DNA from 2 places in the Cronobacter turicensis genome. Region 1 is predicted to be linked to the other one. Evidence: predicted binding sites of a transcription regulator. Region 1 holds the regulator's gene; the other holds the start of a gene.

Region 1 (4,254 bases):
GCCCCAGCCCGCTGCCGCCGGTCTGGCGCGAACGCGCCTTGTCCACCCGGTAGAAACGCTCGGTCAGACGCGGAATATGCTCCGCGGCAATCCCCGGCCCGGTGTCGGCCACGCTAAAGCGCGCGCCATTCGCCACATGCTCCCAGCGCACCGTAATGTGCGTCCCGGCGGGCGTATGATTGACTGCGTTATACACCAGATTTGAAATCGCGCTGCGCAACTGCTCGTCATTGCCGAGCACTTTAAGCTGCGGGTCCACCTCAAAAGTAAACGTCTGCCTCTGCTGGCTGAGCGTCTGCGCTTCGCGCTCCACCACCCGCAGCATCATCGGCACGTCGATCGTCTCGTTGAGCTGCATCGCGGGCGCCGCCTCGATTTTCGAAAGCGTCAATAGCTGTTTCACCAGCCCTTCCATGCGGTACGTCTGCTCGCGCATCGTGTGCAGCGCTTTTTCACGCAGCGGCCCTTCGAGCGTCTGCTCGTGCATCATCTCCAGATAGCCCTGCAACACGGTCAGCGGGGTGCGCAACTCGTGGCTGACGTTGGCGAAAAAGTTGCGCCTGGCGCCTTCGAGCTGATGCATCTGCGTGACGTCGCGCGCCACCATCAGCAGCTGATCTTCGCTGTACGGCATGACGCGAAACTCAAGATGACGCCCGTTATTGAGCACCAGATGCAATGGCCGGTTGAACTCCTGGCCGCGCAGATAGCTGGTGAATTCCGGATAGCGCAGCAGGTTTAAGATGTTCTGGCCGTTATCGTCGGGCCAGCGCAGGCCGAGAAGCTGTTGCGCAAGGCCGTTGCACCAGAAGATAACGCCTTCTTCCGTGGTCAGCACCACGGCGTCCGGCAGGGATTCCGCGCCGCTGCGAAAGCGTTTGATAAGATTACCCAGTTCGCGACGGCGTTTTTTATTGCGCAACTGCATCTGGTGCAGGCCGTAGAGCAAGGGTTCCCAGCTGCCGCTGCCGGGCGGCGGCGTCATGCTGCGATCCACCCACAGCCACCAGGAGAGCCGCAGCAGATTCCAGAAATGCCAGACCAGCAATCCGGTTACCGCCGCCAGTAAAAACCATGCCAGATAGCCGAATATCGCCCCGAGCACCAGCGCCGGAATACAGCACAGCAACAGCTCCAGCACCAGTCTTTTCCATGACAGCCGTTCCAGCACGCGTCACACTCCTGTTTTGGGTTTAAAAACGGGTTGAGAACCGATAACCCGTACCGCGCACCGTTTGTACCATTCTGTCATGACCGCTGTGTTCCAGCGCCTTGCGCAGGCGGCGGATATGCACATCCACGGTACGATCTTCCACATACACATTGGTGCCCCAGACGTGGTTCAGCAGCTGTTCACGGCTGTAAACGCGCTCCGGGTGCGTCATAAAGAAATGTAACAGCTTGAATTCGGTCGGCCCCATATCGAGGGGATTTTCGCCGGTCATCACGCGGTGCGATGACGGATCGAGGCTTAAGCCCTGCATTTCGATGACTTCATCCACCGCCATCGGCGAGATACGGCGCATGACTGCTTTAATACGCGCCACCAGCTCTTTCGGGGAGAACGGTTTGGTAATGTAATCGTCGGCGCCCGTTTCCAGCCCACGCACGCGATCTTCTTCTTCACCGCGCGCGGTCAGCATCACCACCGGGATCTCGCGGGTCAGCGCTTCGCGTTTGATATGCTTAATAAACTGGATCCCCGATCCGCCGGGCAGCATCCAGTCCAGCAGAATCAGATCGGGCCAGGGCTCATTGAGTTGATTCACCGCACTGTCATAATCTTCCGCTTCCACCGGCTGGAAGCCATTTTGCTCCAGTACGAAACACACCATCTCGCGGATAGGTGCTTCATCTTCAACGACCAGAATACGTCTCGCCATGATTCGCCCTGTTAAATAAAGTAAACAGTATGTAATGCGGCGCCATTATGCGTCAGATTTATGACAGATTTATGAAAAAGATGACCGTAAGATGACCTGTCAGCGCGTGCGGTAAAACCCGGCGGCGCGACGAAACAGGACACCCGCCGTACTGGATGTTTATAATCCCCTTCTCGCTTTTTCGCCACAGGGCATCCCATGCGTATTCTGCATACCTCAGACTGGCATCTTGGTCAAAATTTTTACGCCAAAAGCCGCGCCGCCGAACATGAAGCCTTTCTCGACTGGCTGCTGGAGGCGGCAATGGCGCATCAGGTAGATGCGATTATTGTCGCAGGCGACATCTTTGATACCGGCGCGCCGCCCAGCTATGCGCGCGAGCTCTATAACCGCTTTGTCGTCAAACTTCAGGCGGCAAACTGCCCGCTTATCGTGCTTGGCGGCAACCATGATTCGGTGGCGACGCTCAATGAATCCCGCGAGCTGCTGGCCTGCCTGAACACGCAGGTCATCGCCAGCGCGCAGCTCACGCCGGAAAGCCAGGCCACGTTATTATACCGCCGCGACGGCGAGCCGGGCGCGGTGCTCTGCCCGGTGCCGTTTTTACGCCCGCGCGACGTGCTGCGAAGCCTCAGCGGGCAGTCGGGCCGGGAAAAACAGCAGCAGTTGCTGGAGGCCATCAGCCAGCACTATCAGCAAAGCTATGAGGCCGCCTGCCAGCTTCGCGGCGAGCGTAATCTGCCGATTATCGCGACCGGCCATCTTACCACCGTGGGCGTCACCAAAAGCGACGCGGTGCGCGACATCTATATAGGCACGCTCGACGCCTTTCCGGCGGACCGCTTTCCGCCCGCCGATTATATCGCGCTGGGGCATATTCACCGCGCCCAGAAAGTCGCGGGCTGCGAGCATATCCGCTACAGCGGCTCGCCGATTGCGCTGAGCTTTGATGAAACCGGTAAAGAGAAAAGCGTTTATCTGGTGGAGTTCGCCGACGGCAAACTGCGCGACGTCACGGCCCTGCCGGTGCCGGTCAGCCAGCCGCTGGCGGTACTGAAAGGCAGCCTGGAGTCTATCACCGCGCAGCTCGAACAGTGGCGCGATGCGCCGGACGAGCCCAGAGTGTGGCTCGATATCGAAATCGACACCGGCGAATTTCTGCATGATATGCACCGCCAGATAAGCCAGCTGACCGAAAGCCTGCCGGTGGAAGTCGTTCTGCTGCGCCGCAGCCGTGAAATGCGCGAGCGCGCGCTTGGCTCGCTCAGCACCGAAACGCTCAGCGAGCTGGGGGTGGAGGAGGTGTTTGAACGCCGCCTGGAGCTGGAAGCCCTGGAGGAGCCGGAGAAAGCGCAGTTGCGCACGCTCTTCGCCCGCACGCTGGAAAGCCTGCACGAGGAGGACGAAGCATGAAAATCTTAACCCTGCGGCTGAAAAACCTGAACTCGCTGAAAGGCGAATGGAAAATCGACTTCACCGCCGAGCCGTTCGCGAGCAACGGGCTGTTCGCCATCACCGGGCCGACCGGCGCGGGTAAAACCACGCTGCTTGACGCCATCTGCCTTGCGCTCTACCACCGCACGCCGCGCCTGAACGCGCTGTCGCAAAGCCAGAATGACCTGATGACGCGCGATACCGCCGAATGCCTGGCAGAAGTGGAGTTTGAAGTAAAAGGCGTCGCCTGGCGCGCGTTCTGGAGCCAGAGCCGCGCGCGGGGCCTGCCGGACGGCAATCTGCAGGCGCCGCGCGTGGAGCTGGCGCGCTGCGAAGACGGCAAAATCGTCGCCGATAAAATTAAAGATAAACTCGACAGAATAGCCGCGCTGACGGGTCTGGATTACGACCGTTTCACCCGCTCCATGATGCTCTCGCAGGGGCAGTTCGCCGCCTTTCTCAATGCCGAGGCCAAAGCGCGCGCCGAACTGCTGGAAGAGCTGACCGGCACTGAAATCTACGGCCAGGTCTCGGCGCGTATTTTCGAACAGCATAAAGAGGCGCGTAGCCAGCTTGAGAAGCTCGAATCCCAGGCGCAGGGCGTGCGGCTGCTGGACGATGCGCAGCGCGAAAGCTTAACCACAGGTTTGCAGGCGCTCACTGACGATGAAAAAACGCTGCTCGCCCGCCAGCGCCAGTTACAGCAAGAACACCTGTGGCTGACGCAGCGCACGGCGCTTGCCAGCGCCCAGGACGCGGCGGGCCATGCGGCGGCGGCGGCAGATCAGGCACTACTGGCCGCCGCGCCGCAGCTGGCGCGTCTTGAAACGGCGCTACCGGCGGAAAAACTGCGCCCGGCCTGGCTGCGTAGTCAGGAGCTGGAAACCGCCCTTGCCGCCACTGGTCGCAAGCATGAAGAAGTAAGCGTTCGCTTACA
Region 2 (4,254 bases), 1.3 Mb from region 1:
CTTCATCGGCAATCAACAGAATGCCGTGCTCGTCGCACAGCGCGCGCAGTGCCTCCATAAACGCAGGCGGCGCGACGTTAAAACCGCCTTCGCCCTGTACCGGCTCCAGCACGATGGCCGCCACCTGATCCGGTGCGATATCGGCTTTGAAAATACGCTCCAGGCTCGCCATCGCGTCATCCACCGACACGCCGTGCAGCGCGTTCGGGTATTGCGCGTGGAAAACCGACCCAGGGAACGGGCCGAAGCCGATTTTGTATGGCGCCACTTTGCCGGTGAGCGCCATCGTCATAAACGTGCGTCCGTGGAAGCCGCCGCCGAAGGTGATTAAGCCGGGGCGACGGGTATACGCGCGCGCGATTTTCACGGCGTTTTCCACCGCTTCCGCGCCAGTAGTGAAGAACGCGGTTTTCGCCGGGCCGTCAATCGGCGCGCAGTCGTTAATACGCTCCGCAAGCGACACATAGCTTTCGTAAGGGACTATCTGATAAGCCGTGTGCGTAAAGGCGCGCAGCTGATTTTCGATAGCCTCCACCACGCGTGGATGGCGATGACCAGTGTTCAGCACCGCGATCCCTGCCGCGAAATCGATAATCTCGTTGCCTTCCACGTCCCACAGGGTGGCATTGTCGGCTTTTTCGGCATAGAAGCCGCACATGACGCCGACGCCGCGTGGGGTGGCGCTCTGACGACGTTGGTTCAATTCTGAATTTTTCACCCGCATTCTCCTGCTGATAAACGTCACTTTTTAGCAACAAACCTGAAACAGTGACGTTTATTTACCCAACCTATGGCCCTATAATCGAGTACCAGTTTTGAATAAATGAGGGATCCAATTGCATTCTTTAGTGTCCGATCTCTTATTGCTTCGCCTCGGCGAACAGCGCGACGAACGCCTGCATAAGCGGCTCTATAACGCGCTGCGCCTGACTATTCTCGACGGCAGCCTGCCTGCGCAAAGCCGTCTGCCCGCCTCGCGGGATCTCGCGCAACAGCTTGGCCTTTCTCGCAACACCGTGTTAACAGTTTATGAACAATTACTTGCAGAAGGATATGTGACGTCTCGCGCCGGTAGCGGAACGTTCGTTGCCAGAATGCTGCCGGACAGCCTGTTATCTGCGCCGCCGGTGGCCCAGGGGCAGCACGATCGCGTTGCGCACGCGGAGTTCTCATCACGCGGCAAAACGCTGCTTGGGCAGGTCAGCGCCAGCCCGAAACAGTGGGGCGCGTTTATCCCCGGCGTACCGGATGTACATGCGTTTCCGCACCAGCTGTTCAGCAAAATTCAGGCGCGGATCAGCCGCCGCCCCAGCCCGCAGCGCCTCACCTACAGCTGTCAGGGCGGCACCCCGGAGTTACAGCGCGCGCTGGTGGATTATCTGCGGGTGTCGCGTTCGGTTCACTGCACGGCGGATCAGGTGCTGATCACCGAAGGTATTCATCAGGCGATCGATCTGGTGGCGCGCATGTTGTGCGATCGCGGTGATACGGCGTGGGTGGAAGAGCCGTCGTACTGGGGCATCCGCCATGTGTTGCAGATGAATGAGGTGAACATTACGCCGGTGACGGTCGACCGCGCCGGCATGGTGCCGCCGGAGGGCCAGGAGACGCCGCCGCGGCTGATTTTCGTCACGCCGTCGCACCAGTATCCGCTGGGCGCGGTCATGAGCCTTGAGCGTCGCCAGCGCCTGTTAACGCTGGCGCGCCAGACCGGCAGCTGGATTGTGGAAGACGACTACGACAGTGAATTTCGCTTTTCCGGCCAGCCTATTCCGGCGTTGCAGGGGCTGGTGGCGGACCCGCCGGTGATTTACATCGGCACCTTCAGCAAAACGCTCTATCCGGGCCTGCGTATCGGCTATGTGGTGCTGCCGCGCGCGCTGGCGCAGGAGATGAAAACCGCGCATGCTGAGCTTTATCGCGGCGGCCATTCGATTATCCAGGCAGCGCTGGCGGAGTTTATCGAGGCCGGGCATTACAGCGCACATATCCGCCGGATGCGGCTGCTGTATGGCCGCCGTCGGGCGTTTCTGACGGCGCTGATAACGCGCTATCTGGGGCCGGAGGCGCTGTCGGATTTCAGCGATAACGCCGGGCTGCATCTGGTGCTGAATCTGCCCGATGACGCGGACGACGTGGAGATTGCCCGTCTTGCCAACGCGCGCGACATTCTGGTGCGCCCGCTGTCGCGCTATTACCTGACGGAGAACCGGCGTCGCGGCCTGCTGATGGGATTCGCCTGTGTGGCGGAGGAGAAAATGGAGGGTGCGTTTAAAGCGCTGCTGACATGTATCGAGGCGGCTTACCCCGCGCTTTCGCGCCGCGCATAAAACAAAACACCCCGCTTAAGGCGGGGTGTGTCATCAGACTAACGTGACTTACGCTTCTATCGCGGCACGCAGTTTTTTCATCGCGTTTTTTTCAAGCTGACGCACGCGTTCGGCAGAGACGCCGTAGCGATTGGCCAGTTCCTGCAACGTGCTTTTATTGTCTTCATCCAGCCAACGCGCGCGAATGATCTGCTGGCTGCGCTCGTCGAGACCCTGCATGGCGTCGGTCAGTTTGTCGGCGGCGTGTTCTTCCCAGTTGTCATCTTCAATGCCATCGGCAAAGTTAGAAGATTTATCCTGAAGGAACAGCACCGGAGCCATCGGCTGGCTGTCACCCGCGTCGTCATCCGGGGACATGTCAAAAGTCATGTCCTGCGCGGCCATACGTGATTCCATTTCACGCACATCTTTGCTGGAAACGCCCAGCTCGCGGGCCACCATTTCCACTTCATCCTGGTTAAACCAGCCCAGACGCTGCTTGGTTTTACGCAGGTTAAAGAACAGCTTACGCTGCGCTTTGGTGGTGGCGACTTTCACGATGCGCCAGTTACGCAGCACATATTCGTGAATTTCAGCTTTGATCCAGTGCACGGCGAAGGAAACCAGACGCACGCCCACTTCCGGGTTGAAGCGACGTACCGCTTTCATCAGGCCGATATTGCCTTCCTGGATCAGGTCCGCCTGCGGCAGGCCATAGCCCGCATAGTTACGAGCGATATGAACAACAAAACGCAGGTGAGACAGGATCAGCTTTTTCGCTGCTTCCAGATCGCCCTGGTAATGCAGCTTTTCAGCCAGTGCCCGCTCTTCGTCTGCCGACAACATCGGCCAGGCGTTGGCCGCCCGGATATAGGAATCCAGGTTACCGACCGGGGCTAAAGCTAAAGTTTGCATTTCTTTGGTCATTCAAATCCTCTCAATCGACATCGAACTGGCGTTCGTCCCTGGTCAGGCAACAAACGGGCCAGTGTGTTTGAGCAACGAGAATATCAGCCACTCTTTTATCAGACCGTGATTTTATCCACAAGTTCCCTGTAGGCTTGTGAATAAATTACGCACAAAATGTGACATTGCTATGAAAAAGCGTGGGCAGGAGAAGCAGAAGTTCATCGGTACGCATCCCCTGCTGCCGGGAACTCGTAGCAGGGGATGATTATAACAAATATTTTTTATTCGGGGGTAAAGTGACGTAAATGTTGCACGGTGGCAAGCCAGGCGGCCGCCCAACCGATCATGGAACAGACCAACAGCAGCAACAGGCACTCATCGAAAGATAACCCGCTGATTTCAAATGTAGTTCCGAACACTTTCGCGACATCCGTCACCGCGGCGGATAACCGCATCACCAGGATTTCTGACAGAATCAGTGAAAGTAATGCGCCCGTAAACCCGAGCAGCGCGCCGCCGTAAAGGAACGGTCGCAGGATGAAACCATCCGTCGCGCCAATGAGTTTCTGCACGTTGATGGTGTCGCGGCGCGCGAAAATGCTCAGGCGCACGCTGTTGCCGATAACCAGGAACACGGCCGCCACCATCAGCACGCCAATCATCGCCGCCACGCGCCCGACCAGCCCGGTGAGCGCCGAAAGCCGCGCGAACCAGCTGTCATCCATACGCACTTCGTCAACGCCCTGAAGTTTCGCCACGCGGTCGCGCAGCGTATTGAGCGCCTCGCTGCTCTGGAAATCAAGCTTCGGCTCGACCACCACCACGGCTGGCAGCGGGTTTTCTTCCAGCATATCCAGCGCGCCGCCAAAGCCCGACCAGTTGCGGAATTCACCGAGCGCCTCGTCGCGCGACAGGTAATTGACCTTCGCCACGCCCGGCTCGGCCTGAAGCTGACCCACCACCTGTTGCGCGGCGCTGTCATCAAGCGTCTTGTCGAGATAGACCGTTATCTGCGGCGACGGATAATACTGCGTCG

The links. Region 1 encodes PhoB, which activates phosphate uptake and scavenging genes when phosphate is short. Its sites were predicted from a motif close to CTGTCATAAAACTGNCNNAT; they were not measured.
Region 2: rpoH (RNA polymerase sigma factor RpoH) is a predicted target of PhoB. The motif match lies at 3,393-3,412, and genes of this name have one in related genera.

Annotation. Positions count from the first base shown of each region.
Region 1 is NZ_CP165997.1:3,319,055-3,323,308, forward strand. It holds gene phoR (phosphate regulon sensor histidine kinase PhoR) at 1-1,171, opposite strand, end outside; gene phoB (phosphate response regulator transcription factor PhoB) at 1,194-1,883, opposite strand; gene sbcD (exonuclease subunit SbcD) at 2,082-3,296, shown strand; gene sbcC (exonuclease subunit SbcC) at 3,293-4,254, shown strand, end outside.
Region 2 is NZ_CP165997.1:243,504-247,757, reverse strand. It holds gene AB8W27_RS01155 (4-aminobutyrate--2-oxoglutarate transaminase) at 1-718, opposite strand, end outside; gene AB8W27_RS01150 (PLP-dependent aminotransferase family protein) at 837-2,330, shown strand; gene rpoH (RNA polymerase sigma factor RpoH) at 2,379-3,236, opposite strand; gene ftsX (permease-like cell division protein FtsX) at 3,500-4,254, opposite strand, start outside.